Regions from separate parts of the Kribbella sp. NBC_01510 genome, predicted to be linked through region 3. Evidence: riboswitches for the same ligand, from Rfam matches in the RefSeq annotation. Region 3 holds a riboswitch; each other region holds the start of a gene.

Region 1 (9,959 bases), 2.4 Mb from region 3:
GGATGATCGCCGACACCGTCCGTCACCTGCGCGAGCACGGTCAGCGGGTCTTCCTCGACACCGAGCACTTCTTCGACGGCTACCGCGCCAACCGCGCATACGCGCTGGAAGTGGTACGAGTAGCCACCGAGGCCGGTGCCGACGTGGTCGCACTGTGCGACACCAACGGCGGGACGCTGCCCCGGGAGCTGCAGGACATCGTCCGCGACGTCCTCGATTCCACCGGCGCACGCCTCGGCATCCACTGTCACAACGACGCCGGCTGCGCGGTGGCGAACTCGATCGCCGCCGTCGAGGCCGGCGTCACGCACGTCCAGGGCACGATCAACGGGTACGGCGAACGCACCGGCAACGCCGACCTGCTCGCGATCGTGGCCAACCTCGAGCTCAAGCGCGAGATGGACCTGCTCCCGGCCGGCAAGCTGGCCGAGTCGTTCCGGATCGCGCACGCGATCGCCGAAGTGACGAACGTTCCGCCGTCGACCCGGCAGCCGTACGTCGGTGTGTCCGCGTTCACCCACAAGGCGGGCCTGCACGCCAGCGCCATCAAGGTGGATCCCGATCTCTACCAGCACACGGATCCGGCCCGGGTGGGTAACGACATGCGGATGCTGGTCTCCGAGATGGCCGGCCGGGCGAGCGTCGAGCTGAAGGGCCGCGAGCTCGGCTTCGACCTCGGCAACGACCGCGACCTGGTCGGCCGGGTGACCGACCGGGTCAAGGAGATGGAAACCCGCGGGTACACGTTCGAGGCCGCGGACGCCTCGTTCTCGCTGCTGCTGACCGAGGAGGTCACGGGGAAGCGGCCCAGCTACTTCGACGTCGAGTCGTGGCGAGTGATCACCGAGTCCCGGGCCGACGGCGAGGCGGTGTCGGAGTCGACGGTGAAACTGGTCGCGGGCGGCGAGCGGGAGATCGTCACCGGTGAGGGCAACGGCCCGGTGAACGCTCTCGACCATGCGCTCCGCACCGCGATCGAACGCGCGTACCCGGCGGTGAACAAGTTCGAGCTGGTCGACTACAAGGTCCGCATCCTCGACCAGGGGCATGGGACGGACGCGGTGATCAGAGTGCTGATCGAGACCGCGGACGGCGAAGGTTCGTGGGTGACGGTCGGGGTCGGGCACAACATCGTCGAGGCGTCCTGGGAGGCGCTCGTCGACGGCTTCACCTTTGGTCTGCTGCGTCACAAGGAGGTCGTCCGATGAGTCTGCTCGCGGTCGAACGCATCACCACGGTCTTCACCGCGCAGGTGGTCGAGGTCGAGGGGATGCTCGCGCGCATCGCCGTACTGCTGAATCCGTACGACGTCCGCGAACTCGCACTGTCGCTCGATCAGGGCGAGTTGCGGGTCGTCGTCGAGGGCGACGGTTTCGACGCCGGCCGGGTCGCTGCCCGGCTGGCGAAGGTGATCGGCGTCTTGGACATCACGTACTCCTGAGCAGGTCGAGCGTCAGGGCAGCTGTCCACGAGAAGTCCCGCGCTCCGCGGGCAGCTCCGGTGAACGGATCGACGTACTCGGCGAAAGTCGTCTCCGCGGCCAGCGCGAGTACGTCGTCCCGCAGCACGCCGGCCGCCTCGTCGTACCCGAGCTGGGCCAGGCCGCGGTGGATCACCCATGCGGTGTTGAACCAGCTCGGCCCACGCCAGTACCGGGACCGGTCGAACGCGGGCCCGGTCAGGTCGTAGCTCGGCACCAGCTTGACCTGGCCGAGCCGGAACTTCGGTCCGCGCGCGGTCGCCAGCAGCTCGTCGACCTGGCGCAGCTCGGGGACGAGCAGCGGAACGAGCCCCGAGATCGTGTCCGCTCCGACCAGCCGGTCGTCGTGCAGATCGCGCGCGTGAAAGTTGCCATTGGCAAACAGTCGTTCGAGTGCCGTCGTCAGTTCGGCCGCCGCGCTCAGATGTGGCGCAGGATCGAGTGCCAGCTCCTCGGCGATCGAGGCGAGCGCGTGCTCCGAGACGATCAGCAGGGCGTTGAAGCACGGATCTTCGAGCGCGAACTCGAAGGGTGTCCGGGTGTCGTCGTAGCCATGGTCCCGGTACGTCGCGGCGAGCCGGACATACCGTCCGTAGTCGAGGTCCGTCGGCCGATCGGTGCCGCTGGCATGCTCGGTGTCCCTGCGGGTGAAGGTGTCCGGCGGCGCCGGTTCGACCCGCGCCAGCGCTTCGTCCCAGGCCGGGCTGTTGTCCATTCCCGACTCCCAGGGATGCACCACGGAGACCAGGCCACGGCCACCGAGATCCCGGCGTTCCCGCAGATAGGCATGCCAGGCAACGAGCTTCGGATACAGCCCGGCCAGGAAGTCGCGTCGTACCGACTCCGCCTCGTCGGCCTGGTGGGTCAACCAGACGGCGAGTGCGTGAACCGGGGGCTGGACGATCCCCGAGGTCTCGACGCCGCCGGGGGTCGATGCCTGCCAGAAGTCGGGTCCCGGGAAGTAGGCGTCTCGCGGCACGCTGGGGGAGAAGTTGATGTGCGGGATCCGTCCGTCCTGCCACTGCGAGGCGAACAGCGACTCCAGTTCGATCTGAGCGCGCTGTGGTGCGGCATGTCGCAGTCCGATCGCGATGAATGCGGAGTCCCAGCTCCACTGATGCGGGTACAGCGAACGCGACGGCACCGTCGAACGGCCGGTCCAGTTCTCGTCCAGGACCCTCGTCGCAGCGTCCCGAAGCTCCACCAGGCTCACACGGTCTACGTGATCACACCCGGAGCGGGTCGGCAACCTCCCCTGTTTAGTCAGTTCGGACTGATCAGTTTATGCTGTTCAGATGAGTGCAACGATCTCGGCGTCGGCGGTGCAGGCTGCCGGCGAGGTGCGGGTGGTCTTCGGCCGCGTCAAACGCCGGTTGAAGGAGCTCGCGGACAAGGACGACCTGACCCCGTCGCAGTCGTCCGTGCTCAGCCGGCTGGACAAGGACGGTCCGGCGTCGGCCAGCGAACTGGCGGCGGCGGAGCGGGTTCGTCCGCAGTCGATGGCCGCGATCCTGTCCGCCCTCCGCGCGGCCGACCTGATCGAGCGCCATCCGGATCCTCAGGACGGCCGTCGCCAGGTCATCTCACTGACCACGACAGGCCGGCACCGGATCCAGGGTGACCGGAGGGTTCGGCAGGAGTGGCTGGCCCAGGCCCTGCAGGACAACTGCACGGAAGCCGAGCGGCAAACCATCGTGAAGGCTCTGGCTCTCCTCGACACCGCCCTCGAGGCGGCGGCCTCGCGGTGACCCCTGCCCCGGCCAGATTCGACCGGCCCCCGCCCGCTGGGATCGGTCGTCCACAACCCAACTGAGAGGCTCATCGTGCCCGTCACCACCCTCGACCCGAAGACCGCCCTCGTGGTCATCGACCTGCAGAACGGCGTCGCCGTCCTTCTCGGCGAGCCGTATTCCACCGCGGACGTGATCAACCGGACGGCGGAGCTCGCCGATGCTTTCCGCAAGCACGACCTTCCGGTCGTCCTGGTCCGGGTCAGCTTCGCCGCCGACGGTTCCGATCGCCTGCCCGGGCGCACCGAGCTTCAGCGCCGGACCGGTACGCCGACCGCCAACGCCGCCGAGATCGTCGACCAACTGGCCGGGCATCCCGAGGACATCATCGTCACCAAGCGGAACTGGGGCGCGTTCTACGGCACCGACCTCGACGTCCACCTGCGCCGCCGCGGTATCACGCAGATCGTCCTGACCGGAATCGCGACCAGCATCGGCGTCGAGTCGACCGCCCGCGCCGCCTACGAACACGGCTACAACGTCACCCTCGCCACCGACGCGATGACCGACCTGTCCGCCGACTCCCACGACCACGCCCTCACCCGGATCTTCCCCCGCCTCGGCGAAACCGGCACCACAGCCGAGATCATCGCGCTGCTCGGCTGACTCCTCGTCGCCCTGATGACGGCGCGCGCCCGCCAGGGCAGGTCCTGGCGGGCGCGCGCCGGCTACCTCAGTCCCAGCTCAGGCCGCTTGATGACTGGTACTCGATGACGCGGGTCTCGAAGAAGTTCTTCTCCTTCTTCAGGTCCATCACCTCCGACATCCACCCGAACGGATTGCGGGTCTCGCCGAAGATCGGGGCGAGGCCGATCTGCTCGGCGCGGCGGTCGGTGATGAAGTGCATGTACTGCTCGCACAGCTCCGCGGTGAGGCCGAGCATGCCATTCGGCATCGTGGCCCGCCCGTAGGCGACCTCCAGTTCGCAGGCCTCGGTCAGCATCTGCCGGATCTCGGCCTGGAACGCCTCGGTCCACAGGTGCGGGTTCTCCTGCTTGATCTGGTTGATGCAGTCGATGCCGAAGTTCAGGTGGATCGACTCGTCCCGCAGGATGTACTGGTACTGCTCGGCGATGCCGACCATCTTGTTCCGCCGGCCCAGCGACAGGATCTGCGCGAACCCGGTGTAGAACCACATCCCCTCGAACACCACGTAGAACGCGATCAGATCGCGCAGGAACGCGGTGTCGGTGGCCGGCGTCCCAGTGCGGAAATCCGGGTCTTCCAGGTGCTGCGTGTACTTCAGCGCCCAGGCGTCCTTGTCCGAGATCGATGGCACCTCGCGGTACATGTTGAACAACTCGCCCTCGTCCAGGCCGAGCGACGTACAGATGTACTGGAAGGTGTGCGTGTGCACGGCCTCCTCGAACGCCTGGCGGAGCAGGTACTGCCGGCATTCGGGGTTGGTCAGCTGCCGGTAGACGGCCAGGACGATGTTGTTCGCGACCAGGGACTCCGCAGTGGCGAAGAACCCGAGGTTGCGCTTGAGCATCAGCCGCTCGTCGTCGGTCAGCCCGTCGCGTGCCCCTGGTTGACGCCGCCACAGCGAGATGTCGGCCTGCATCGCCACCTCGGTCGGCATCCAGTGGTTGTTGCATGCGGCAAGGTATTTGTCCCAGGCCCACCGGTACTTCAACGGCAGCAACTGGTTGACGTCGGCCCGCGCGTTGATCATCGCCTTGTCGGCGACCTCGACACGCGACGCGCCGACGGCGATCTCACTCAATCCGGTCGTCACTGGCAGGCCTCGCAGTCCGGGTCGTCGATGGAGCAGACAGCTCCCGCAGGTTCAGGAAGTGCAACCGCTACCGCGTTCAGTCGTCCATCCGTGCCCGTCAGCGTGGACTTCTCGACGTGGGTTGCTGACTGGGAACGCAGGTAATAAGTCGTCTTGAGGCCATATCGCCACGCCGATCGGTACAGCTCGTCCAGCGCCCGGCCGGACGGCGCGGCCATGTAAAGGTTCAGCGACTGCGCCTGGTCGATCCACTTCTGCCGCCGCGACGCCGCCTTCACGAGCCACATCGGGTCGATCTCGAAGGCGGTCGCGTACAGCTCGCGCAGGTCGGCCGGCACCCGCTCGATCCCGGCCAGGACGCCGTCGTGGTACTTCAGGTCCGACACCATCACCTGGTCCCACAGCCCGCGCGCCTTCAGGTCGGCGACGAGGTACGGGTTCGCGACGGTGAACTCACCGGACATGTTCGACTTCACGAACAGGTTGCTGTACGCCGGCTCGATCGACTGGCTCACGCCGCAGATGTTGGAGATCGTCGCGGTCGGCGCGATCGCCATCACGTTCGAGTTCCGCATGCCGTCGCGCAGCACCTTCTGCCGGAGCACATCCCAGTCGAGCTGCGTGCTGTCGTCGACGATCACGTCGCCGTCCCGAGCGGCCCGGAGCAGCTCGAGCGAGTCGATCGGCAGGATCCCCTTGCTCCACAGCGAACCGTCGTACGTCGAGTAGCGGCCACGCTCGGCGGCGAGGTCGCTGGACGCCTCGATCGCGTGGTAGCTGATCTGCTCCATCGCGCTGTCCGCGAACTCGACCGCGGCGTCGGAGGAGTACGGGATCCGCAGCGAGAACAGCGCGTCGGCGAAGCCCATCAGGCCGAGGCCGACCGGGCGGTGGCGCTGGTTCGCGCGCTCGGACTCGGGCGTGGTGTAGAAGTTCACGTCGATGACGTTGTCGAGCATCCGGACCGCCGTCTTCACGGTGTCGCGGAGCAGATCGGCGTCGAGACCCCCCTCGGTCAGGTGCGCGACCAGGTTGACCGAGCCGAGGTTGCAGACCGCGGTCTCCTCGACCGTCGTGTTGAGAGTGATCTCGGTGCACAGGTTCGACGAGTGGACCACGCCGTCATGCTGCTGCGGCGAGCGCAGGTTGCAGGCGTCCTTGAAGGTGATCCATGGATGCCCGGTCTCGAACAGCACGGTCAGCATCCGGCGCCACAGGTCGACGGCCTTGACCCGCTTGAACACGCGGATCTCGCCACGGTCCGCCGCCGCTTCGTAGCCGGTGTACGCCTCGGCGAACGCTGCGCCGTACAAGTCGTGCAGGTCCGGGACCTCGTTCGGCGAGAACAGGGTCCAGTCGCCGCCCGCCTCGACGCGCTGGAGGAACAGGTCCGGCACCCAGTTGGCCGTGTTCATGTCATGAGTACGACGCCGCTCGTCGCCGGTGTTCTTGCGCAGGTCGAGGAACTCCTCGACGTCGATGTGCCAGGTCTCCAGGTACGCGCAGACCGCGCCCTTGCGCTTGCCACCCTGGTTGACCGCCACGGCGGTGTCGTTGGCGATCTTCAGGAACGGTACGACGCCCTGCGACTCACCGTTGGTGCCGCGGATCTTGGCGCCGATGCCGCGGACCGGGGTCCAGTCGTTGCCGAGGCCGCCGGAGTACTTGGCGAGCAGAGCGTTGTTGCGGATGCCGTGGAAGATGCCGGCCAGGTCGTCGTCGACCGTGGTCAGGAAGCACGACGACAGCTGCGGCCGAGTGGTGCCGGAGTTGAACAGCGTCGGCGTCGACGACATGAACCGGAACGAGCTGAGCAGTTCGTAGAACTGGATCGCGCGCGCCTCCCGGTCGTCCTCGCGCAGCGCCATCCCCATCGCGACCCGGAGGAAGAACGCCTGCGGCAGCTCGAACCGGACCTTGTCGATGTGCAGCAGGTACCGGTCGTACAGGGTCTGGAGAGCGAGGAAGGTGAAGTCGAGATCGCGCTCGGGACGGATCGCGGCGGCGAGCCGGTCGAGGTCGAAGGTGGCCAGCTCGGCATCGAGGTGACCGGCGTCGATACCGACCTGGATGTAGCGCGGGAAGTAGTCCGCATACGCCTCGGTCATGTCGGCCTGGCTGGCCTGCCGGGGCTCGCCGTGCACGCGGCCGAGGGCCTCGCGGCGGATCTGGTCCAGCAGCAGGCGGGACGCGGCGAAGCTGTACTGCGGCTCGGTCTCGACGTAGGACCGGGCGGCCATCACCAGCGCGAACTCGACCTCGTGCTGTGCGATGCCGTCGTAGCAGGAGCCGAGAGTCTCGTCGAGGATCAGCTCGGGGTCGACCGAGTCGAGCCCATCGGCCGCTTCCGCGACGATCACCCGCAGCCGGTCGACATCCAATGGCGCGGTGCTGCCGTCCGCGGCGCGCACCGAGACCGCGGGCCGCTCGGCGATCCCGGCCGGGTCAGATGGTGTCCTGGCCTTGGTCCGCTCCTCGCGGTACAACACATAGGCCCGGGCGACCTGGTGCTCACCGGCGCGCATCAGCGCCAGCTCGACCTGGTCCTGGATGTCTTCGACCTGGACGCTGCGGCGGGTGTCGCCGCGGCTGGTCAAGGCGCCCACGACCCGGCCGGTCAGCTCGGCCACCAGGTCGCGGACCCGGTGGGTGGCGCCGGCGTCGGCGCCCTCGACCGCGAGGAACGCCTTGCTCATGGCAACGGAGATCTTGGTCGGATCGAACGCGGTGCTGCTGCCGTCACGGCGGACGACGGTCAGCTGGATCGGCTGGTCGGTCGTCACCGCGGAGGATGAGGAAGCAATAGTCACAGGTGTGCTCTCCACAAGAGTTCGGAGGACCGTTGCCGCACGGATGGGCGCATGACGAGGCAGGCAGCTCCGGCCGGGAACGCTGCCGCCACGCCCTGCGACCCACCCGCGAGGTCTCGGACCGCGCGCACCGGCGGTGCGCGCGCCGGTGGCAGGTATCCGGACTCGCGGACAGTGTCCGCTCACCGTTGCGGGGCAGTTCCGGATTCGCACCGGATTCCCCTGTTGCCTCGGAGTGGCCCACATCTTGTGGTGCCGGACGCGATGAGCTGTCCAAATATGTAGAGCCGCTCCGAACCACCAGCAGTAGTGATGCTAGGTGGATCGCACTAGATCTTGTGGTAGCGCCACGCCGCGTGTCGCACATGTTGTGGTCCTCACGCTGCGACGGCATAGAGATCCTGCAAAGTCATGATCTCCGAGCCGTGGTGGATCAGCTCGCGGTTGAGCCGGAGCACGACGTGACCGAACGGCTCGCCGGCGTCCAGCTCGGTCGCCTGGCTCAGGCCGACCGCCATCACCTGCTCCTCGTCCAGCGCGGCGATCGACTCCTGCCAGGCGTCCACCCAGTGCGTCAGCCAGGCGACCGCATCGCGGGCGTTGCCGTGCAGCGTGATGTCGGCGCGCCCCTGCCGGCTCTCGCCGAACGTCCACTCCCAGCGCTCGAAGAACGTCTCGGTCAGGTGGGCGATCAGCCAGGCGATCGTGCGCGGGCCGCGATGGTCCGGCTCGTCCGGCCACTGCGCCACCCACTCCCCGGATCCGAGTGATCGGTAGTGCGAGGCGTAGTGACGTCGTACGACGGTCAGGGCCTCACTGCTCGGACGCCAGAAGTACTGCTCGTCGGTCAGTTGGGCGAGCCGTCCGGACAGCACCATCCAGCTGAAGCCGAGCTGGCCTCGCACCATCGCCATCGCCGATGGTCGGTGCAGGATCTCCCAGTCGAACGGCTCCGGCATCACGATTCCTCACGCTCCCCGTCGGGCATCTCGATTTGAGACGCGATCGAACATGTGTTCGAATTGTGTCCCGACGGGGAGGAGAAAGTCAATGCTGACGGTGTGTTGGTTCTGGCCTCGACGGCACGGGTCTGCTAGGCGGTTCGATCCTGGTATCGGCCGCCGGGCTGGCGAAGCGCCGTTCGAGCAACGTGAACGCGTCGATCAGTTCGGGCGCCTCGTAGACGCGGTTCCGGCGGCCGTCGGTGACCTCGCGCAGGACACGTGTCTCGACCAGGCGCGCGAGTCCTTGGTTGGCGGCCTGCTGAGACCGGTCGATGAGCCGCGCGGCCGCGGTGAGCGTGAGGACCGGGGCCGCGGGCAAGGCGTCGATCAACAGGTCGGTCGCGGAGCCCGCGCGGACCGGCGCGGCCCGTTCGCGCCAGGCGGTCTTCAGGTCGGTCGCCGTCTGTTCGAAGCGGGCTGCCTCCGCGGTCGCATGGCTGCATGCCATCGCGAACATCTGCAGCCAGGGGTTCGCCGCAGACCGAGCCTTGATCGTGGTCGCCCGTCCGACATACCGGAAGGCTGTCAGCGCATCGATGTACTGCGTCGCATGTGTGGCGAGCGACAGCGACACCGGCGGCACGGTCCGGGTGATGAGGCCGTCGGCCCGCAGGATCAGGTGGATCAGCGCACGCCCGGTCCGTCCGTTGCCGTCGGCAAAGGGATGGATCGTCTCGAACTGTGCGTGCGCGATCGCGGTCTTGGCGAGCACCGGCAGCCGGGACTCCCGGACGAAGGCCATCAGATCCGCGAGCAGGTCGGGGAGCAGCTGCGCCGGCGGCGGGACGTAGTACGCCTCGGCGGGGGAGCGGCCGCCGATCCAGTTCTGCAGATAGCGGACCTCCCCGCCGAACTCCGGCGTCGGAGACTGGGCCATCAGCCGACGGTGCGCCTCGAGCAGGTGGTCGACCTCGAGCTTGTCGCCGGCCTGGACGGACTCGGTCACCCAGGTCATCGCGTCGACAGCGCCCAGCACTTCCTCGGCGGTGACGTCGCCGGGTCCGCTGGTGGGCCGATCACGGAGGACGTCGGCCTTGAGCAGGCGGCGCGCGCCGACAACGAGCCCCTCGATCTGCGACGACCCGACGGCCTCGGCCCGCAACAGGAGCCGTGCCAGCGCCTCGCTGTTCGTCAGGA
Region 2 (9,959 bases), 530 kb from region 3:
CGCCGATAGCGGTCCGCTGCCGCTGCCCGCCCGACAGCGCCGTCAACGCCCGATCCCGTACGTCGGCCAGCCCCAGCAGATCCAGAGTCTCCTCAACCCGTCGGCGCATCACGTCCGGCGCGACTCCGAGCGACTCCATGCTGTAAGCGAGTTCGTCCTCGACCGTGTCGGTCACGAACCCAGCCATCGGATCCTGACCGACCATGCCGACCACGTCGGCCAGGTCGCGGGGCCGGTACTCGCTGGTGTCCCGTCCGTTGACGAGCACCCGCCCGGCCAGCGTGCCGCCGGTGAAGTGCGGCACCAGTCCGTTGATTGCCCGCAGCAACGTGGATTTGCCGGACCCGGTCCGCCCGATCACCAGCGCCAGCTCACCCTCGGGCACGGTGAAGCTCACGTCCCGCAGCGCCGGCTCCACGGCCCCGTCGTACGTCACTGTCACCCGGTCGAACTCGATCATGCGACCGCCCGCCTGACCTGTGGAGGCGCGACCACCGCTGGCGCCAGTCCGATCAGTACGCCGACAACGGGCACCAGCGGAACGGGTGGAACGACCAACGGGCCCGCCAGCAGCAGTCCGGGGACACCACGAGCCGCGGCGGTGGCCATAGCCCCGGCAGCGATCGCGCCGGACGCCACGACCAGCCACTCGGGCAGCGCCCACGGGTCCGGCCGGTATCGAGTCCGAGTGACCCGTTGACGCCCAATCGCCATGGCTCCGAGGGCCAGCAGCAGTCCGATCGCCAGCGCGGACGCCGCGAGCGGAAACGCCATGGATTCGGTCAGCAACGCGTAGACGCCGAGCAGGATGCCCAGCAACCCCAGCAGGACGCAGACAGCGGTGAGACGACGCTGCGCTTGCGGGACGTGCGCCGTACGTCCGTAGCCGCGCGAGTCCATCGCGGCGGCGAGCTCGACCGACCTGTCCAAAGCACCTTCCAGCACGGGCATGGCCGTCGTACGGAAGGAGCCGCGGGTGCGGCCGCGCAGACGGCGTGCGGCGCGGATGCGACGGGCGTCCGTCACCAGCTGCGGCGCGAACGTCAGCGCCACCACACAGGCCACGCCGATCTCGTAGAGGGCCCCGGGCAACGACTTGAGCAGCCGCCGGGGACTGGCCAGTGCGTTGGCGGCACCGACGCAGCAGAGCATGACGGCGAGCTGACCACCGTCGTACAGCGCGGTGAGCAACGCCTCCAGGGTGACCTCACCGCCGAGCTTCACCCCGTTTGCCCAGTCAGGCAAGGGAATCTGCGGCAGGGTGAACAGGACCGTGTTCCCCTGCGAGCGGGTGGACAGCAGCGCTTGCAAAACCACCCGGAGGCCGATGACCACCAGACCGAGCTTGAGGAACGCGGCGTAGCTGTGGGCCCAGGGAGCATCGGTCCGGCGGGCGGCCACTACGAATCCGGTCACTGCGAGGACCAGCCCGAGCAGCACCGGGTTCCGCGTCCTGCTGGCGGCCACGGCCATACCGAGCGCCCACAGCCACCAGGCCCCCGGGTGGAGCGCCCGGGGGAACGTCAGACGATCGACAGCACGCACTTACTTGGCTGTACGGCGGCGACTGAGGAGCAGACCACCACCGGCCAGTACGACGACAACCGCGGCGGCGATGATGATCCCACCCCACGGAGCGCCGTCGCCGTCCGAGGAGGATGCGACTGGCGAGGGGGAGGCCGCAGGTGCGGCACCGACCGCGGCGCCGATCTGCAGCGTCACCGGGGTGTCGGTGGCCGGGACCTGGATGTTCTTCACTTGGTCGCCGCAGCCCTTGGCCGGGTAGCCCGCGATCCCGCAGGTCAGGCCCTTCTCGATCCGGACCGGCGCGACCGCGGCCAGGATCTTCGCGCCGGTCGCCTTCACGTCGGTCACCACACACGTGCCGGTGGCCGGACCCGGAGTCTCACCGCCGGCCGCGTCCTCCGGCGTACCCGGGTCGACCGCCAGGGCCACCCGCTTCTTGCCGGTCTCGGCCGGCGTCTTGCCGCAGATCGCCTCGAAATCCCCCGCTGCGCGCGGCACCCGGGGCTTCGCGCCGCCGACGGCGAACCGCCAGCCCTCCACCGCCCCGTCGGCCGGGACGACGGCGTCGGAGCCCTTCGGTGAGAAGGCCCATTGGCCGGAAGCCCACTGGTAGTAGCCCCAGAAGCGATAGCCGTCCTCGGCCTGTGCGGTGGTGGCGACGGTCCCCGCCAGCAGGAGACCCGCCAGCAGGGCGAGGACCAGTCGTACGGTCCGGTGTGCAGTCATCTCATGTCCTCGATCGGGCCGTGGCCCGGTGGAGGAAGTCCCGCCTGCACCGGCAGGGTAGGGGCCCCACCCGCGGACCACGGCGGGTAGCTGAGCCTGCCTGCGGCACAGTGTTCCGGCTCGCCACCTGAGGTGGCCTACGGTTGCGGGTCAGCGCCGGACTTGGACCGGCTTCCCTGTGACGCAGGCGTGTTCGGACCGAAGCCTACTCTGGCGCGGCCAGACTCATCGGGCCGTAGACCTCCCGGTCGTCCTCCAGCAGGTACACCTGGGCGACGCCACGGTCGGCCAGGTCCCGCCAGAGCTCACCCAGCCAGCTCTCCGCGTCACCCTGTGCGGAGAACTCGGCCCCACCGACCTCACCGGGGTCGACCAGGGCGCCGGAAGCGGTCTCGAACCGCCAGCTCCAGCTCACGAGCCGGGCCGAGTCTGCGGCGCGTTCTGCGCGGTCTTGGCCGGGTCACGCTCGACGATGCCGCCCAGCGTCTCGTCGATCTGCTTCAGCAGGCTCTCCTCGAGCCTCACCCCGGACGCCTTCACGTTCTCGGTGACCTGCTCGGGCCGGGAGGCGCCGATGATCGCCGAGGACACGTTCTGGTTCTGCAGCACCCAGGCGATCGCCAGCTGGGACAGCGACAGACCGGCCTCGTCGGCGACCGGCTTCAGGTCCTGGACCCGGGTGAGCACGTCGTCGGTGAGGAACCGCTTGATGAAGTTCGACCCGGCCGCGTCGGTGGCCCGGGAGCCGTCCGGCGGCTGCTGACCTGGCAGGTACTTACCGGTGAGCACGCCCTGCGCGATCGGCGAGAACACCACCTGGCCGATGCCGAGCTCCTTCGAGGCCGGCACCACCTCGGCCTCGATCACCCGCCAGAGCATGCTGTACTGCGGCTGGTTCGAGACGAACGGGATGCGCAGCTCCCGGGCCAGCCGGTGGCCCTCCTGGAGTTGATCCGCGGTCCACTCGGACACGCCGATGTAGAGCGCCTTGCCGGACCGGACGACGTCGGCGAACGCCTCCATCGTCTCCTCCAGCGGCGTCTCGGTGTCGTACCGGTGCGCCTGGTAGAGGTCGACGTACTCGGTCTTGAGGCGCTTCAGCGAGGCGTTGATCGACTCGTGGATGTGCTTGCGGGACAGACCGGTGTCGTTCGGTCCGCCGGGGCCGGTCGGCCAGTAGACCTTGGTGAAGATCTCCAGCGACTCGCGCCGCTCACCCTCCAGCGCCTCGCCGAGGACCGACTCGGCCTTGGTGTTGGCGTAGGTGTCGGCGGTGTCGAACGTGGTGATGCCGGCCTCCAGGGCCGCCCGCACACAGGCCTTGGCCTGATCGTTCTCCACCTGGGACCCGTGCGTGAGCCAGTTCCCGTACGAGATCTCGCTGACCTTCAAACCACTGTTGCCGAGATAGCGGAAGTCCATACCCCTGACCCTACCGGCCCGGTCAGCTGGGCTTCTCGCCGCGCTTGACCATCGGCTTGGGCATCCGCCAGCGGCGCATCTGCATGGTCCGCCGGACCGCGTAGAACCCCAGCCCCTTGGTGGACTCCTTCGGGAACTTCACCGTGACCGCCTTCCGCAGCCCGGCCGAGAGCAGGAACCAGTCCGCCGCGATCAGTACGATCATCACCAGGAAGAGCAGGTTGACCACGCCGGCCAGCCACGGGAACTGCGCCGAGAACACCACGCCGACCAGCGACACCGCCAGCAGGACCGGCAGCGCGAACTCCATCACCGAGTAGCGGGCGTCCACATAGTCCCGGGCGAAGCGCCGGACCGGGCCCTTGTCGGCGGCCGGCAGGTACCGGTCGTCGCCGGTGCGCAGGGCGTCCTGCATCTTGGCCCGCTCGGTGCGGACCTTCTCCCGCCGGTACGCCGACGCCTCCTTGCGGTTGCGCGGCTTCTTCAGCGCCTGCTTGCGGGCCGCCTCCGCCTCCTTGCGGGTCGGGGTGGGGCGTCCCTTCCCACCCGGCTTGCCCTGGGGCTCGCCGGGTACGGTGGTAGCTGTCTCAGACTTGGTACGACGGAACACGGGGTCTGAACCTCATTCGCAGGGCAGGTCGCGACTCGGGGTGGTCCCCGGACCTAGGCACTACTTTATCGGGGCCGGTCCTGATGGTGTGGTGACCCGTGGGGACATAGGGTGGATAAGGCACGCCGGGTCGTCACGCCGGCACAGAAGGGGTACGGATATCGATGAGCATCTTCAAGCGGATGTCGACGATCTTCAAGGCCAAGGCGAACTCCGCCCTGGACAAGGCCGAGGATCCTCGCGAAACCCTTGACTACTCGTATCAGAAGCAGCTGGAGCTGCTGCAGAAGGTACGGCGGGGCGTGGCCGACGTGGCCACCAGCCGCAAGCGGGTCGAGTTGCAGGCGTCCCAGCTGCAGTCCCAGTCGGCGAAGCTGCAGGAGCAGGCCCAGAAGGCGCTCTCGATGGGCCGTGAGGACCTGGCCCGGGAGGCCCTGACCCGCAAGTCCGGGCTGCAGGGCCAGATCGACGATCTGCAGACCCAGCACGCCCAGTTGCAGGGCGAGGAGGAGAAGCTGACGCTGGCCTCCCAGCGGCTGCAGGCCAAGGTCGAGTCGTTCCGGACCCGCAAGGAGACCATCAAGGCCACCTACACCGCGGCCGAGGCGCAGACCCGGATCAACGAGGCCTTCTCCGGCATCTCCGAGGAGATGAGTGACGTCGGCCTGGCGGTCCAGCGGGCCGAGGACAAGACCCAGCAGATGCAGGCCCGGGCCGGCGCGATCGACGAGCTGCTCGCCTCCGGCGCGCTCGACGACGCGAGCGGTACGGTCAAGGACAACATCACCCTGGAGCTGGACCGGATGTCGTCCGGCTCCGACGTGGAGAACGAGCTGGCCGCGATGAAGGCCCAGCTGTCCGGCGGCAGTGCGCCGAAGGAGCTCTCCGGTGAGGCCGAGGGCGCCGCGGCGCCGCAGTCCACCCAGACCCAGCAGCCAGTGCAGCAGCCGGCCGCCGAGCCGGTGCGACCTCAGGACGGAGACGTTCGATGATCGTTCGCATCATGGGTGAAGGTCAGTACCGCCTCGCCGACGAGAAGCTCGACGCGCTGAACGCGGTCGACGGCGACCTGGAGAAGGCGGTCTCCGCCGGCGACGAGGCGGCCTTCCAGACCGCGTTCGCCGCGCTGCTGGAGTTCGTCCGCTCCGGTGCCAGGGTGCCGGACGACGAGCTGCACGACTCCGACGCGATCCTGCCGCCCGGCGACAGCTCGCTGGCCGAGATGCGCGAGCTGATCAGCGGCGACGGCCTGATCGCCGGCTGAGCCACACCCCGATCTCCGTCCCCGACCCGGCGGCTGATCACTTCTGGTAGTCAAGTCATTCGAGACCCCCGAGGCCCGCATCGCGGCCTCGGGGGTCTCTGCCTGTTAGTTGGGTTGCGCCGGGGTAAACACTCCCTACTAGTGCTGTTGTACGGGGCATCCTCGTAGTACTGTCTGCTTCACGTCGTTGTGGGGGCGGCGTTCATCGAGGTCCGTGACGGGGTGTGGGTTGGTCACGGGCATCGCTTTTCACCTGTGGGGGGTGACTGTGCGTGACTGAATTTGTCATGTCGGAGGGGTTGGCCGAACCAGCTGAGCTGCGGCCGGCGTCGTCGGGGGAGCGTCGTCGGCCGGTCTGGGTGGTTCCGGACGAGGTCCCGGCGATCGTGCCGCAATCGGCCCGGTTCACCGAGGCACGCTGGGTGGGGAGATACCGGCGGGCCGCGCTCGCCGCCGACCTGGGTGCCGGCGTGATCGGGGGCTCGCTGGCGCTGGTGGCCCGGTTCGGGGCCCAGATCAATGTCGGCTACTTCCTGGTCGGGGCCTTGCTGCCGATCGCCTGGCTGGCCTGTGTGGCGCTGCAGCGGGGTTATGAGACCCGCTACTTCGGCACCGGGCCGGAAGAGTTCCGCTCGATCATCCGCGCCGCGGTGGCGCTGACCGCCGTGGTCGCGATCACGTCGTACGCGACCAAGAGCGAGGTCGCGCGTGGATTCGTCGTCCTGGCGGTGCCGATGACGTGCCTGGCGGCGATGACCGGACGCTGGGTGCTGCACCGCAGCATCTCCTGGCGGCGGTTCGCCGGCCGGTGCATGCGCCGGGTGCTCGTTGTCGGACGCAACGATCAGGTGAGTACGCTGCGGCGGCACCTGGAGGAGCGGCCGGCCGACGGCTACGTCGTGGTGGCGAGCTGCCTGCCGCGCGGCGACGCCTTCGCGGAGCCTGAGCTCGAACTCCTGGGCCGGACCGAGATGGACATCCTGGCCGCGGTCGACAAGTACGACGTGGACGTCGTCGCGGTGGCCGCGGATCCGGAGCTGGCCGGCTACACGCTGCGCAAGCTGTCCTGGGCGCTCGAACAGCGCGGGGTCGAACTGATCGTCTCGCCGGGGATCGTCGAGGTCGCCGGTCCGCGGATCTCGATCCGCCCGGTGGCCGGCCTGTCGCTGCTGCACCTGGAGCGGCCGTCGGTCTCCGGCGGGCCGCACCTGCTGAAGAGCATCTTCGACCGGGTGGTCGGCTGCCTGCTGCTGCTGGCGATCGCGCCGATCCTGCTCGTCACCGCGGTCCTGATCAAGCTGACCAGCCGTGGACCGGTGCTGTTCCGGCAGACCCGGGTGGGTCGTGGCGGAGAGCAGTTCTCGATGCTGAAGTTCCGCACGATGGTGGCCGACGCGGAGGCCCGCAAGGCCGAGCTGGCCGTGCTGAACGAGGGCAACGGGGTGCTGTTCAAGCTCCGCGACGATCCGCGCGTGACCAAGGTCGGCAAGTATCTGCGCCGGTTCTCGATCGACGAGCTGCCGCAACTGGTGAACGTGCTCCGTGGCGACATGTCACTGGTCGGCCCACGGCCGCCGCTGCCCGCCGAGGTCGCGCAGTACGCGATCGACGACGCGCGCCGGATGCTCGTGAAGCCGGGCCTGACCGGTCTGTGGCAGGTCAGTGGACGCAGCGACCTGACGTGGGAGGAGTCCATGCGGCTCGACCTGCGCTACGCCGACAACTGGTCGATCGCGCTGGACCTGCTGATCTTGTGGAAGACCGCCCGCGCCGTCCTCGGTAGCGACGGCGCTTACTGACCTCGCTCCGGCCTTCTGCCGGCCGGCGCGACATCCAAGCACCACGTCGGGGGACGACGAACAGCGGTGCATTCCCGAGGGGGGAATTCATGACGCAACACCTCAGTGCCGAATCCGGTACTGATCAGGCAACGACCGAGGACACCACTGTCCGGTCCGAGGCCGCGACCCTGGTGATCCAGGCCGCGTCCGGGGACCAGGGCGCGTGGAGCCGGCTGGTCGATCACTATGCGCGGCTCGTCTGGGCCGTCACCCGCAGCTTCCGGCTCAGCGACAGCGACGCTGCCGACGTGTCGCAGATGGTCTGGCTGCGGTTGCTCGAGCACATTCACCGCGTCGACCCCGAGCGGGTCGGCGCGTGGCTGGTCGTCACGACCCGCCGGGAATGCCTGCGGGTGCTGGCATTCCGCAAGCGTGTCCTGCTCACCTACGAGTCGTCCGCGTTCGAGGGACAGCCGGGCGACCAGCCCGAGCTGGACGCCGAGCTGCTCGCCGGCGAGCGGGCGCACGACGTACGGCGGGCGCTGGAAAGCCTGCCGGATCGGTGGCAGCAGCTGCTCGGCATGCTGATGGCCGACCCGCCCGCGCCGTACGCGGAGATCTCCGCCACGATCGGTATCCCGATCGGCAGCATCGGCCCCATCCGCGGCCGCTGCCTCGAGAAACTCAGACTGCTGCTTGCCTCCTGAAACAGCATTCTGTGTCCGGTCCGGACCGCCTGATCAGAGCATGATCCAGGCGGTCCGGACCGGTCGTTGTGTGCTGCCCGGCCAGCGGAGCAGGAAACTGACCAGCCGCGCGGCGGTCGGGCCCTCGGCCTCGCCGCCGCGGGACTCGACCGCGACCGGACCGGACGGGGAGACCCGCAGCTCGATGGTCAGATCGGCCTGACCGTGCACGTCGACGTCCAGAGTGATGCCGTGGCCGGCGAACCGCAGCCGCCGGATGTCTTCGGAACCAGGGGCGTCGATGATGCTGTCGAAGATCAGGTCGAGGACGTCGAGATCCCGCTCGTGCCGCCCGAAGGCGGCATAGCCGACCGAGCGGAGCAGTGCGATCTGCTCGCCCGCGGCACGCTCAGGAGGCCCGATCATCGCTGCTCAACGCTCCTCGGTCACCTTGATCACGCTGTCGTCGTCCTGCCCGTACGGCGCTCCCTGCCACGAGGCCCAGTTCACCCGCGTGCCCTGGCCGTGCACGATGAAGTTCCACGGCCCGGCGTAGGTGTTGCTGAAGAAACGGTTGCCCTGGTGGTAGGTGATGGCGTCCTGCACGGTGGCCTTCTGGTACGGCGACCAGGTCGGGAACGTACCCCAGTTGGAGAACAACCCGTTGTAGCCACAGCCGCTGCGCGACGCACAGGACTTGCCGATGTTGTCCGGGTCGAGGCTGAACACGTTGTCGTGCACGCGGACGTTCTGGGTCTTCCACCGGCAGTCGCCGAGGTACGGCTGGTCGAGGATGTTGGCCGCGTTGCAGGTCTTGGCGGTGACGAGCTTCGGGTTCACCAGGGTGCCCGAACCCGTGCTGGTGTTGGCCGGTGAGCCGGAGAACCGGTCCGCGTTCTCCCACAGGATTACGCCGGCCCAGTTGTCGGTGAAGACGTTGCCGCTGATCTCGAAGGACTGGTTGAACATTCCGGCCACGCGCTTGTCGGCCCCGGACTCGGAGACGTACAGCGCCGGGGTCGGGAACCCGCCGTTCTGCGGACCCTTGCCGAGACCGTTGCGGACGAACGTGTTGCCGCGGATCGAGGCGTTGTAGCTGGTCTCGTAGACAATGCCCTCGGCCAGGTTGCCGGAGATGTAGTTGCCCTCGATGGCGAAGCTGGTGTTGTTGGTGTCCGCCCACAGCCCCGCGCTGTGGTTGTCGTGGATCCAGTTGGACCGCACGATCGCCCCGGTGACCTCCCAGAACTTGCCGCCGCCGGTGCAGCCGCAGCCCGACTTCACTTTCTCCCAGTCGTCGGTGTTGTTCCCGGCGATCTCGTTGTGCTCGACCACGATGCTGGTGACCTTGCCGGGGTTGTACGCGCTGAAGCCGTACTGGCCGTTGTCCCTCAGACAGTTGCCGCGGACAACGTTGTGGTCACCGATCATCACCCCGGCGCCGGCGTTCTCCCGGATCGTGTTGGCCTCCACCGTCCACTTCGCGGCGGCGTCGTGGTTCACCGCGCCTTCGTCGTTGTTCGTCCGGCGCGCTCCGAAGTTCTGGATGGTGAGGTTCTTGATCACCACGTCGGTGGCGTAGCCGGTGAAGGCGTAGCGGTTCTTCCGGCCGCCGTCCAGCACGGCCCCGGGCGCACCGATGTAGACGTTCCCCTGCTTGGGGATGACCTGGGAGAACGCGCCCGAGCCCAGCGTGTGCTTGCCGGCCTCCAGGTAGAACGTGGTGCCGGCCGGGCTGGCCTCGGTGACGTCGTGCAGGTTCTGCGTGGCGCTGACGACGACGGCGCCCGCGGGTGCGGTGGCCGGGCCGGACAGCGCCTTGACGTTTCCGCAGATCCTGGCCGGCGGGGTTTTCGGCGCCACGACGTTCGCCGCGGTGGACGTCGCGGCGGGGCCGGACGACGCGGCCCCCGTCGAGGACGGCCGGTTCGCGACATAGACAC
Region 3 (9,959 bases):
GCGCCCGACCGTGTGGATCAGACCAGAGCAGTCCAGTCCGTACGCGGACGTACCACCCCACAGGTATTCGAGGCCGAGGAACATCGACCCCAGCCGGAGCCGGTCCTCCGGAGTCGCCGGGTCCTCGACAGACCGCAGTACGTCGTCCGCCAGCCAGCCGGACCCGTCATCCGGAGTGGCGACCCGCGTGTACCCGTCCGCGTGCTCGATCGACGCCAGCACGGTCCCGAACGACAGCTCGGTCAGCGCGGCACCGCCAGGCTCGGCGGTCAGCGATGCCGTCGGTACGGCGATCGCGACCGGAGCCGAGGCGCTGCCCGGCAACTCACCCAGGTGGCTCGACGGGACCCAGCCCGGGTAGCCCAGCTCGTCCTGGGAGGACGGCTGCCACGGAGCGACGATCTCGGACCAGCCGTCGCGTTCGGAGCGGACCAGCACGGGCTCGGCGAACAACAGCTGGGTCAGGGTCCGGCCGTGCAGGCCGAGGCGGATCTCGGTGTCCATGGACTTGGCCCAGGCGGCCACGTCGGGCCGGGCGGCGGTTGCCGGAGCGTCGATGTCACGCGGCGCATCCGGCGAAGTCCACACGGTACTGACCGGGACTTTGGCGGCGACTAGCTTCATACGGTCAAGCCTGTCACGCCGAGCCCAGGAGCCGCAGGCAGGTGGATCAGCGAGCCTTCATAACGAATGCCGCCGGCCACCGGAGCCTCGCGAAGCCACCACGCCGCGTCCAGGTCGTTGACCGCCGTCGTCGGGTGCGCAGACACCAGCGCGGCCGCCGCACCGACGCCGACATGGCTCTCCATCATCGAGCCGACGATCATGCCCAGACCGTGTTCCCGCGCCAGCTCGAGCAGTGTCCGCGCCGGGCCGAGCCCGCCGCACTTGGCCAGCTTCACGTTGACCAGGTCCGCGGCGCCCTGCCGGATCACGGCCACCAGATCGCGTACGCCGTACACCGACTCGTCGGCGAGGATCGGCGTACCGACCCGATCGGTCACCCACGCCATCCCGTCGAGGTCGGCCGCCACGACGGGCTGCTCCACGAGCTCGATGGCGCAGCCCGCGTCCTCCAGCGCACGGATCGCGGTGACCGCGTCGCGTCGCGACCAGCCCTGGTTGGCGTCCAACCGGAGTGTCGGCCCCGGGCCGATCGCCTCGCGGACCCGCCGGACCCGCTCGACGTCGGCCTTGGCGTCGGTGCCGACCTTGACCTTGAGTACGTCGAAACCGTCCGCGACCCGGGCTCGTCCGGCGGTCGCCAGCGCCTCGGCGTCACCCACGGACAGCGTCACATCGGTGCGTACGACGTCGACCGTCGACCCGAGGAACCCGTGCAGCGTCTGACCGCGACGGCGCGCGGCCAGGTCGTGCAGGGCGACGTCGACGGCCATCTTGGCGCCGAAGTTGCCGGCGGCGGCGTTCTGCACGCGGCGCAGTGCCTCGGTCAGATCGTCCGGGCCGAGACCGTCAAGTGCGGTGGTGATCGGGCCCTCGACGCAGGCTTGGGCGCCGGCGAGCGAGTCGCCGGTCACCTTCCAGACCTGCGGGGCCTCGCCCCAGCCGCTCAGCTCACCGTCGCTGATCTCGACCAGCAACGAGTCAGCGTGCGTCGCCGTTCGCAGAGCCGTCACGAAGGGCGTGTGCAGCGGCGCCGACACCAGGTGCGTCGTGATCTTCACCGGATCGCCTCCAGGTCGTGCCGGTGATTCCAGGCTTCGAGGGCGATCGCGGCGATCAGGTTCTGCGCCTCGGAGTCCGGCAGGTCGGACGTCGTACACACGACCAGCACGAACGGGTCCGCATCCGGGGGCCGGACGATGCCGCCGTCGTGCCGGATCCGGGTGTCCCAGCCGTTCTTGTGCTCGACCCGCGTGCCGGTCGGCAGCAGGGCCGGGATCTCGCCGTTCCACTGGTTGCCGGCCAGGAGGTCCCGCAGGTAGTCGTCCTTCTGGTTGCCGACCGCAACCAGTACGCCGGCGAGTCCGGCCGGGCTCATCGTGTTGCTGATCCCGGCCCGCTGAGCGGCGGCGTCGTCGATCCCGCGCCGGATCGCGCTGTCCCCCGGTCCGTACTCCGCGAGCACCGCGTGGGCGGCGTCGACGCCGACCTGCTCGAGCACGAGGTCGGTCGCCAGGTTGCTGGAGCGGGTGATCATCTCGCTCGCCAGCCAGCCGAGCGGCACCGGCGTACCCAGCTTCGTCCAGGTCGCGGGCGCCTCGTCCTCGTCCGGATTCACCCCGAACCGCCCGCCGGCCGCGGACGCGAAGTCGTTGTGCACGGTCACCGGCTGGTCGAGCGTCAGCTCACCCGCCTCGATCTTCCGCAGCATCGCCATCGCCACCGGCAGCTTCATCGTGCTGGCCGCGTAATGCGTCCGCTCCGCCGCGTGCTCGAACACCGGTACGCCGTCCAGCCGTCCGAGCCAGACCCCGAACTCCCCGCTCCCGTCGACCTCTCGGAGCAGCTCCGCGATTCCCATGCGGATCACCCAATCACAACCCCACCTGGCAGACTGCCGAGGGTGTCCAGGGCTCTCGGCATCCTCCTCGGGTTCGCCGCCGACCGTGTCCTCGGCGACCCGCGCCGCTTCCACCCGGTCGCCGGCTTCGGCCAGGCCGCCGCCCGGCTCGAGTCTCGCTGGTACGACGACTCGCGCGCGGCGGGTACGGCGTACGCGACCGTCCTGGTCGGTACGGCGACCGCCGCCGGAGTCATCGCCGAACGGCTCACCCGGAATCGTCCAATTGTCCACACGATCGTCACCGCGGCCGCGACCTGGACAGTGCTCGGCGCGCGCAGCCTGGAGCGTGAGGCCGAGGTGATGGCCGGGTTGCTCGAGGAGAAGGACATCCCGGCCGCGCGAGACCGCCTCAGCCATCTCTGCGCCCGCGACGCGACCGACCTGGAAGCCGATGAACTCGCTCGCGCGACCGTGGAGTCGATCGCCGAGAACACGTCCGACGCCTGTGTCGCGCCGCTGCTGTGGGGCGGCGTGCTCGGCGTACCCGGGCTGCTCGGTTACCGCGCGGCCAACACGCTGGATGCGATGGTCGGCTACAAGTCGGCGAAGTACCTCAACTTCGGGTGGGCATCGGCGCGGCTGGACGACGTACTCAATCTGCTGCCCGCTCGGGTGTGCGCGTTGCTCACCGGACTCGCGGCGGGGCGGCCGCGGCAAGCGGTGACCGTGTGGCGGCGGGACGCGCCCAAGCATCCGAGTCCGAACGCCGGACCGGTCGAGGCTGCGTTCGCCGGAGCCCTCGATCTGACGCTCGGCGGGACCAACAGCTACGGGTCGTATCAGGAGGACCGTGGCACGCTGGGCAACGGACCCACGCCGGCGGTTGCCGACGTACGCCGTACCGCCGCGCTTGCCCGGCGCGTCGGAGTCGCGGCGGCGGGGGTCGCCGCAATGCTGGCAGTACGGCGGAAAGGGACACGATGGATCTGAGTCGGCGGCCGTTGCGGATCGCGCTGATCCGGCACGGCGAGTCCGAGGCCAACCTGGACAAGACGATCTTCGAGCGCGTCCCCGACCACGCGATCCCGCTCACGCCGCATGGGCACGAGCAGTCGGCCAAGGCGGGGAAGGAGCTGCGGGAGCTGTTCGAGGACGAGCCTGTCCGCGTGTACGTCTCGCCGTACCTGCGAGCCCTGCAGACGCTGGACTCACTCGGCCTGGACGATCTGATCGGCCTCGCCCGCGAGGAGCCGCGGCTGCGGGAGCAGGACTGGGCCAACTACCAGGACACCGCGGACATCGAGCAGCAGAAGGAGCTGCGGAACCGGTACGGGCACTTCTTCTACCGGTTCACGGACGGTGAGTCGGGCGCGGACGTGTACGACCGGGTGTCGTCGTTCCTGGAGACGATGCACCGCGACTTCGAGACCCCGGGGGTTCCGCGCAACGTGCTGCTGGTGTCGCACGGGCTGACCATGCGGTTGTTCTGCATGCGCTGGTTCCACTGGTCGGTGCGGTTCTTCGAGACGCTACGTAACCCGCACAACGCCGAAACACGCGTCCTGCTGCGGCAGCCGGATTTCCAGTACAAGCTGGACCGGCCGTTCGAACAGTGGACGCATCACGAACCGACGGAACGGGAGCGATCGGCATGGTTGTAGAACAGACCCGGGAAGCGGTCCTCGAGCTGCTGGCGAGTCTTTCGTCCGCCCAGCTCGACAAGATCACGGCGGCGTTCGACACGCCGGATCACCACCAATGGACGTATCTGCCCGGTGCCGTTCCGGGCCTGCCGCTGCACGAGCTGTCGGCGGCGCAGGAGGCTCTCGTCGTGCGCCTGCTCGGGCTCGTCTACAGCGAGCGCGGTCTGGCCGATTTCCGCGGGGTGATGGCGGCCGAGATCATCGTCCGCGGCCTCGCTGATCCGATGGAGGTCGCGGAGGTCGGCGGCTGGGCCGGTTCGACGGTCGGCGATCGCTACTACCTCCGCGTGCTCGGAGACCCGGCCGGGGCCGGGCCGTGGGCGTGGCGGCTGAACGGTCACCATCTCGCGCTGCACGTCACGCTCGTCGACGGCGCCATCTCGTTCACCCCGCAGTTCTTCGGCTCGAACCCGGCGGAGGTCCGCACCGGCCCGCACGCCGGGCGACGGTTCCTCGCCGCGGAGCAGGACCTCGGCTTCCAGCTCCTGCACGCGCTCGAGCCGGCCCAGCTGTCCGTCGCGCTGGTCTCCGACGCGGCGCCGGACGACATCCTGACCCGGCACGATCCGGTCGCCGACGCATCCCTGCTGCACCGCGGGCTCGCGTACGGCGACATGACACCGGAGCAACGGCAACTCCTGAGCCTCCTCATCGGCCAGTACGTCGGCCGCGCCGCCGGACCGATCGGGCTGCAGACCTGGCAGGACATCACCGACCAAGGCATCGAACGCCTCACCTTCGCGTGGGCCGGCGAGACCGAACCCGGCGTCGGCCACCGGCACTACTACTCGATCGCCGGCCCCACCTTCCTCGCCGAGTACGACAACACCCAGGACAACGCCAACCACATCCACTCCGTCTGGCGAGACCTCCGCAACGACTGGGCCACCGACCTCCTCGCCGCCCACTACGCAATGCATCGCTGAGGCCGGACCGCCAGGCCATCACAACTGCCGCCCGCAAGGTGTCGCGTCGCTCACGTGCGCCCGGTCGCGCCGATTGTGATGGCCTGGCGGTCCACGCCGTCCGATAGAGTCACGGAGTCAATCGACGGCATCAGCAGGAACCCGGTGTGAGTCCGGGACGGTCCCGCCACTGTGAATCCCTCGCACCCGAGGGGGAGTCAGGAACTGCCGCCGTCGTACCTCCGGTCGGGGCGTGGACACCCCGAGGAAGGACCGGTTACGCGTGCCCGCGAACCTGTTGCTGCTCTCCACCGCCGACACCGACCTGCTCGCCGCCGCCGAGGCGGCCGCCGGCTGGACGGTCGCGAACCCGGCCCGGCTCGACCTCGACGGCCTGGCGCCGTTGCTCGCCGCCGCCGAGGTCGTGGTGGTCCGTCTGCTCGGCGGACGCCGCGCCTGGGAGGAAGGTCTCGACGCGGTCATCGCGTCCGGCAAGCCGGCCGTCGTGGTCAGCGGTGAGGCCGCACCCGACGCCGAGCTGATGTCGCTGTCGACCGTGCCTGCCGGCGCGGTGACCGAGGCGCTCGCCTACCTCCGGGAGGGCGGTTCCGAGAACCTGCGCAACCTGGCCGCCTTCCTGCGCGACACACTGCTCCTGACCGGCGACGAATTCGAGCCGTCGCGCGCACTCCCGGCGTACGGAGTCCGCGGGACGTACGTCGAGGACGACCGGCCGGTGGTCGGGATCGTCTACTACCGCGCGCACGAAATCTCCGGGAACACCGCGTTCGTCGACACACTGGCCGCTGCGGTCGAGGCGGCGGGTGCGCAGCCGCTGCCCGTGTACTGCGGGACCCTGCGTGGACTGGATGCGACGTCGTCCGAGAATGCCGGACTGTTCGACCTGCTGCGCAAGTGTGACGTCCTGGTGACGACTCTGCTCGCCGCGGGGGGATCCGTCGCGGCCAACGCGAGCGCCGGCGGTTCCGACGACTCCTGGGATGCCGGGGCGCTCGCCTCGCTCGACATCCCGCTGATCCAGGGCCTCGCGCTGACGTCGACCCGTGAGCAGTGGCTGGCCAGTGACGCCGCGGTCAGCCCGCTCGACGCCGCCACTCAGGTCGCGATCCCGGAGTTCGACGGGCGACTGATCACGATCCCGTTCTCCTTCAAGTCGTACGACGCCGACGGGCTGGCCCGATACGCGCCGGACCCGGAGCGGTGCGCCCGGCTGGCCGGGATCGCGGTCGCGCACGCCCGCCTCCGCCACGTACCGGCTCACGACAAACGGCTGGCTCTCGTGTTGTCGTCGTACCCGACCAAGCACGCGCGGATCGGGAACGCGGTCGGTCTCGACACACCGGCGTCGGCCGTGGTCCTGCTCGGTCAACTCCAAGACGCCGGGTACGACCTCGGCGACCTCGATCTCAGTGAGCTCCAGGGGCCGGACGGCGCCGACGGGTTGATCCATCGGCTCATCGCCGCGGGTGGCCACGACGTCGACTGGCTGACCGACGAGCAGTTGGCGAACGCCGTCGCGAAGGTCCCGCTCAGCATCTACGAGCAGTGGTTCGGGCGAGTGCCGGAATCGTTGCGTGCGGCAATGACCGAGGCGTGGGGCGAGGCGCCGGGCCAGCTGTACGTCGACACGTCCGGCGACGAGCCCGCGGTGGCCCTGGCCGCGTTGCGTTTCGGGAACGTCGTGCTGATGATCCAGCCGCCGCGTGGCTTCGGCGAGAGCCCGGTGGCGATCTACCACGATCCGGACATGGCCCCGTCGCATCACTACCTGGCGGCGTACCGCTGGCTCGAGGCCCCGGCCGAGGAGGGCGGCTTCGGCGCGCACGCCGTCGTCCACCTGGGCAAGCACGGGACGCTCGAATGGCTGCCGGGCAAGGGGATCGGGATGGCGGCCGACTGTGCGCCGGACGCCGTCCTGGGGAATCTGCCGATGGTCTACCCGTTCATCGTCAATGACCCCGGCGAGGGGACGCAGGCCAAGCGGCGCGCGCACGCGACCGTCGTCGACCACCTGGTGCCGCCGATGGCCCGGGCCGAGACGTACGGCGACATGGCGAAGCTGGAGTACCTGCTCGACGAGTACGCGACCGTGTCGGCGCTGGATCCGGAGAAGGTGCCGACCCTGCGGGCGCAGATCTGGACGCTGATCCAGGCGGCGCAGCTGCACCATGATCTGCACACGGACGAGAAGCCGGACGACGCGGAGTTCGACGAGTTCGTCCTGCATCTCGACGGGTATCTGTGCGAGATCAAGGACGTACAGATCCGCGACGGGCTGCACATCCTCGGCGGTGCGCCGGCCGGCGAGGCGCGGGTCAACCTGGTGCTCGCCGTACTGCGGGCTCGTCAGCTGTGGGGTGGTTCGTACTCGATCCCCGGTCTGCGGACCGCGCTGGGGGAGACGTTCGGCGTGGACGAGGCCGAGCTGCTCGCGAACCCGGGACGAGCCGCGGACCTGGCCGACCTCGCAACGCTGGCCGATCTGCCGGCGGTGAGCGGCGCCGATGGAGTGGATCTGCTCGAGGCGGTCGCGCGCAAGCTCGTCGTGGCGATGGAGACCCTGAGCTGGGACGCCGCGAAGGTCCCGGTCGTCGTGACCGAGGTGCTCGGGCGGTCGTCGGCTCAGGTCGAGTCGTCCCTTACCTTCGCCGCCGAGGAGGTCGTGCCGCGGCTCGCACGGACTGGTGACGAGCTGACCAACGTCCTTCGCGCGCTGGACGGCCGCTTCGTCGAGGCCGGACCGTCGGGCTCGCCGACGCGTGGTCTGGTCAACGTGCTGCCGACCGGCCGCAACTTCTACGCCGTCGACCCGAAGGCGATCCCGAGCCGCAACGCGTGGGACGTCGGCGTCGCGCTGGCCGACTCGCTCCTCGCCCGGCACCAGGCCGAGACAGGGGAGTGGCCGCGATCGGTCGGCCTGACCATCTGGGGTACGTCGGCCATGCGTACCCAGGGCGACGATCTCGCCGAGGTGTTGTGGCTGCTCGGCTGCCGCCCGGTCTGGGACGAGGCGTCGCGGCGCGTCACCGGCTTCGAGTTGGTCGGTCTTGAGGACCTCGGCCGGCCGCGGATCGACGTGACGATCCGGATCTCCGGCTTCTTCCGGGACGCGTTCCCGCACGTGGTCGCCTTGCTCGACGAGGCCGTGCGGACGGTCGCCGCCCTGGATGAGGATGCGGCCGGCAACTACCTGCGCGCGCACGTCGACGCCGATGTTGCTGCGGGCAACGACGTACGTTCCGCCACCGCACGGGTCTTCGGCTCCAAGCCCGGCTCGTACGGCGCCGGACTGCTGCCGCTCGTGGACGCGCGGAACTGGCGCACCGACGCCGAGCTGGCCGAGGTGTACGCGGTCTGGGGCGGGTACGCGTACGGCAAGGATCTTGACGGGGCCGAGGCGCGCGGCTCGATGGAACGCGCGTACGCCCGGATCCAGGTGGCGGCGAAGAACGCCGACACTCGTGAGCACGACATCATGGACTCCGACGACTACTTCCAGTACCACGGCGGCATGATCGCGATGGTCCGCCACCTGACCGGATCCAATCCGAAGGCTTACGTGGGGGATTCCGCCGTACCGGCGCAGGTTCGGACGCGGACGCTGGAGGAGGAGACGAAGCGGGTCTTCCGGGCCCGGGTGGTGAACCCGCGGTGGATGGCGGCGATGCGGCGGCACGGGTACAAGGGCGCCTTCGAGATGGCCGCGACGGTGGACTACCTCTTCGGGTACGACGCGACCGCGGGCGTGGTGGACAACTGGATGTACGAGACGCTGACCACCGAGTACGTCGCCGATCCCGAGATGGCCGAATTCTTCCGGAAGTCGAACCCGTGGGCGCGGCACGGGATCGCGGAGCGGCTGCTCGAGGCGGCGCAGCGCGGTCTGTGGTCGGCTCCGACCGACGAGGCCCTCGAGACGCTGCGCAGTGCGGTCCTTGAGACGGAAGGTGACATCGAGGATCGAGGCTGAGGCTGTGTGATTGGGTAGTGGCATGGCGCCCGAACAGCTCAGAGTCCTGATCACCAACGACGACGGTTACCAGGCTCCGGGGATCCGGGCGCTCGCCCCGGCGATCGCCGAGCTCGGGTACGACGTACTCGTGGTCGCACCGCTGCACGATGAGAGCGGTGTCGGCTCGGCCCGCGCTGGCATGGTCGGCCGCCCGATCCACACTGCCTCCGACGAGGAGTCCGGCGTCACCTTCAACGGAATCGGCGGTACGCCGGCACTCGCAGTGACGCTGGCGTCCGTCGGGGCGTTCGGCGGGGCACCGGATGTGGTCTTGTCGGGGATCAACCGCGGCCACAACATCGGCGTACCGATCCTCCACTCCGGCACCGTCGCCGCGGCGCTCACCGCGGCCGGGCACGGATTGTCGGCTGTTGCCATCAGCATCGACTCCGAGGATCCCGGCCACTGGCCGACCGCGGCCACCGTGGCCGCCGAGGCCCTCACCTGGATCCTCTCCGAACCCACGGGCACGGTCCTCACCATCAACGTCCCCGACCGCCCCCTCGACCAACTCGCGGGCGTCCGCCACGCTTCACTGGCGCCGATCAAACGCTCCCGCATCATCGGCACGACTGCCCCGACCGGCGAGCCGATGATCGTGCTCGAACCGCCACTGCCGAACCCGGTCGCCGACTCGGACGAGGCCCTGCTGGCCGCCGGCTTCGTCACGGTCACCCCGATCGTCGGCATCCGCGAGGTCAAGGACGACGCGGCCGCCACCGCCCTCGCCAAACGCCTGTACCGATGAAGCTCTTCGTCGCCGAGTACGGCGCGGGGCCACCGCTGCTCTTCATCCACGGCCACGGCGGCGGCTATCACTTCCAGCGCTGCCAGGCCGATCTGCTGGCCCG

What was found. A riboswitch is a leader RNA that binds a small molecule or an ion and turns the genes downstream of it on or off. The one in region 3 is predicted to bind cobalamin.
Region 1: another riboswitch for cobalamin. It lies ahead of OG558_RS42105 (ribonucleoside-diphosphate reductase subunit alpha); the one in region 3 lies ahead of cobN (cobaltochelatase subunit CobN).
Region 2: another riboswitch for cobalamin. It lies ahead of OG558_RS28255 (SCO2322 family protein); the one in region 3 lies ahead of cobN (cobaltochelatase subunit CobN).

Annotation. Positions count from the first base shown of each region.
Region 1 is NZ_CP109418.1:8,621,144-8,631,102, reverse strand. Features, by position in the region: gene cimA (citramalate synthase) at 1-1,208, shown strand, start outside; gene OG558_RS42130 (hypothetical protein) at 1,205-1,441, shown strand; gene OG558_RS42125 (MGH1-like glycoside hydrolase domain-containing protein) at 1,428-2,684, opposite strand; gene OG558_RS42120 (MarR family winged helix-turn-helix transcriptional regulator) at 2,776-3,228, shown strand; gene OG558_RS42115 (isochorismatase family protein) at 3,304-3,876, shown strand; gene OG558_RS42110 (ribonucleotide-diphosphate reductase subunit beta) at 3,944-5,044, opposite strand; gene OG558_RS42105 (ribonucleoside-diphosphate reductase subunit alpha) at 5,005-7,818, opposite strand; cobalamin riboswitch at 7,951-8,077, opposite strand; gene OG558_RS42100 (DinB family protein) at 8,196-8,777, opposite strand; gene OG558_RS42095 (Fic family protein) at 8,866-9,959, opposite strand, start outside.
Region 2 is NZ_CP109418.1:5,645,166-5,655,124, forward strand. Features, by position in the region: gene OG558_RS28245 (ABC transporter ATP-binding protein) at 1-460, opposite strand, end outside; gene OG558_RS28250 (CbiQ family ECF transporter T component) at 457-1,545, opposite strand; gene OG558_RS28255 (SCO2322 family protein) at 1,546-2,253, opposite strand; cobalamin riboswitch at 2,340-2,471, opposite strand; gene OG558_RS28260 (hypothetical protein) at 2,459-2,668, opposite strand; gene OG558_RS28265 (aldo/keto reductase family protein) at 2,665-3,675, opposite strand; gene OG558_RS28270 (DUF3043 domain-containing protein) at 3,698-4,285, opposite strand; gene OG558_RS28275 (PspA/IM30 family protein) at 4,450-5,277, shown strand; gene OG558_RS28280 (PspA-associated protein PspAA) at 5,274-5,549, shown strand; gene OG558_RS28285 (sugar transferase) at 5,822-7,348, shown strand; gene OG558_RS28290 (RNA polymerase sigma factor) at 7,438-8,037, shown strand; gene OG558_RS28295 (hypothetical protein) at 8,071-8,442, opposite strand; gene OG558_RS28300 (right-handed parallel beta-helix repeat-containing protein) at 8,449-9,959, opposite strand, start outside.
Region 3 is NZ_CP109418.1:6,176,231-6,186,189, forward strand. Features, by position in the region: gene OG558_RS30645 (NlpC/P60 family protein) at 1-624, opposite strand, end outside; gene OG558_RS30650 (mandelate racemase/muconate lactonizing enzyme family protein) at 621-1,685, opposite strand; gene OG558_RS30655 (serine hydrolase) at 1,682-2,485, opposite strand; gene OG558_RS30660 (cobalamin biosynthesis protein) at 2,528-3,457, shown strand; gene OG558_RS30665 (phosphoglycerate mutase family protein) at 3,448-4,128, shown strand; gene OG558_RS30670 (DUF3500 domain-containing protein) at 4,119-5,096, shown strand; cobalamin riboswitch at 5,167-5,323, shown strand; gene cobN (cobaltochelatase subunit CobN) at 5,359-9,066, shown strand; gene surE (5'/3'-nucleotidase SurE) at 9,089-9,856, shown strand; gene OG558_RS30685 (alpha/beta fold hydrolase) at 9,853-9,959, shown strand, end outside.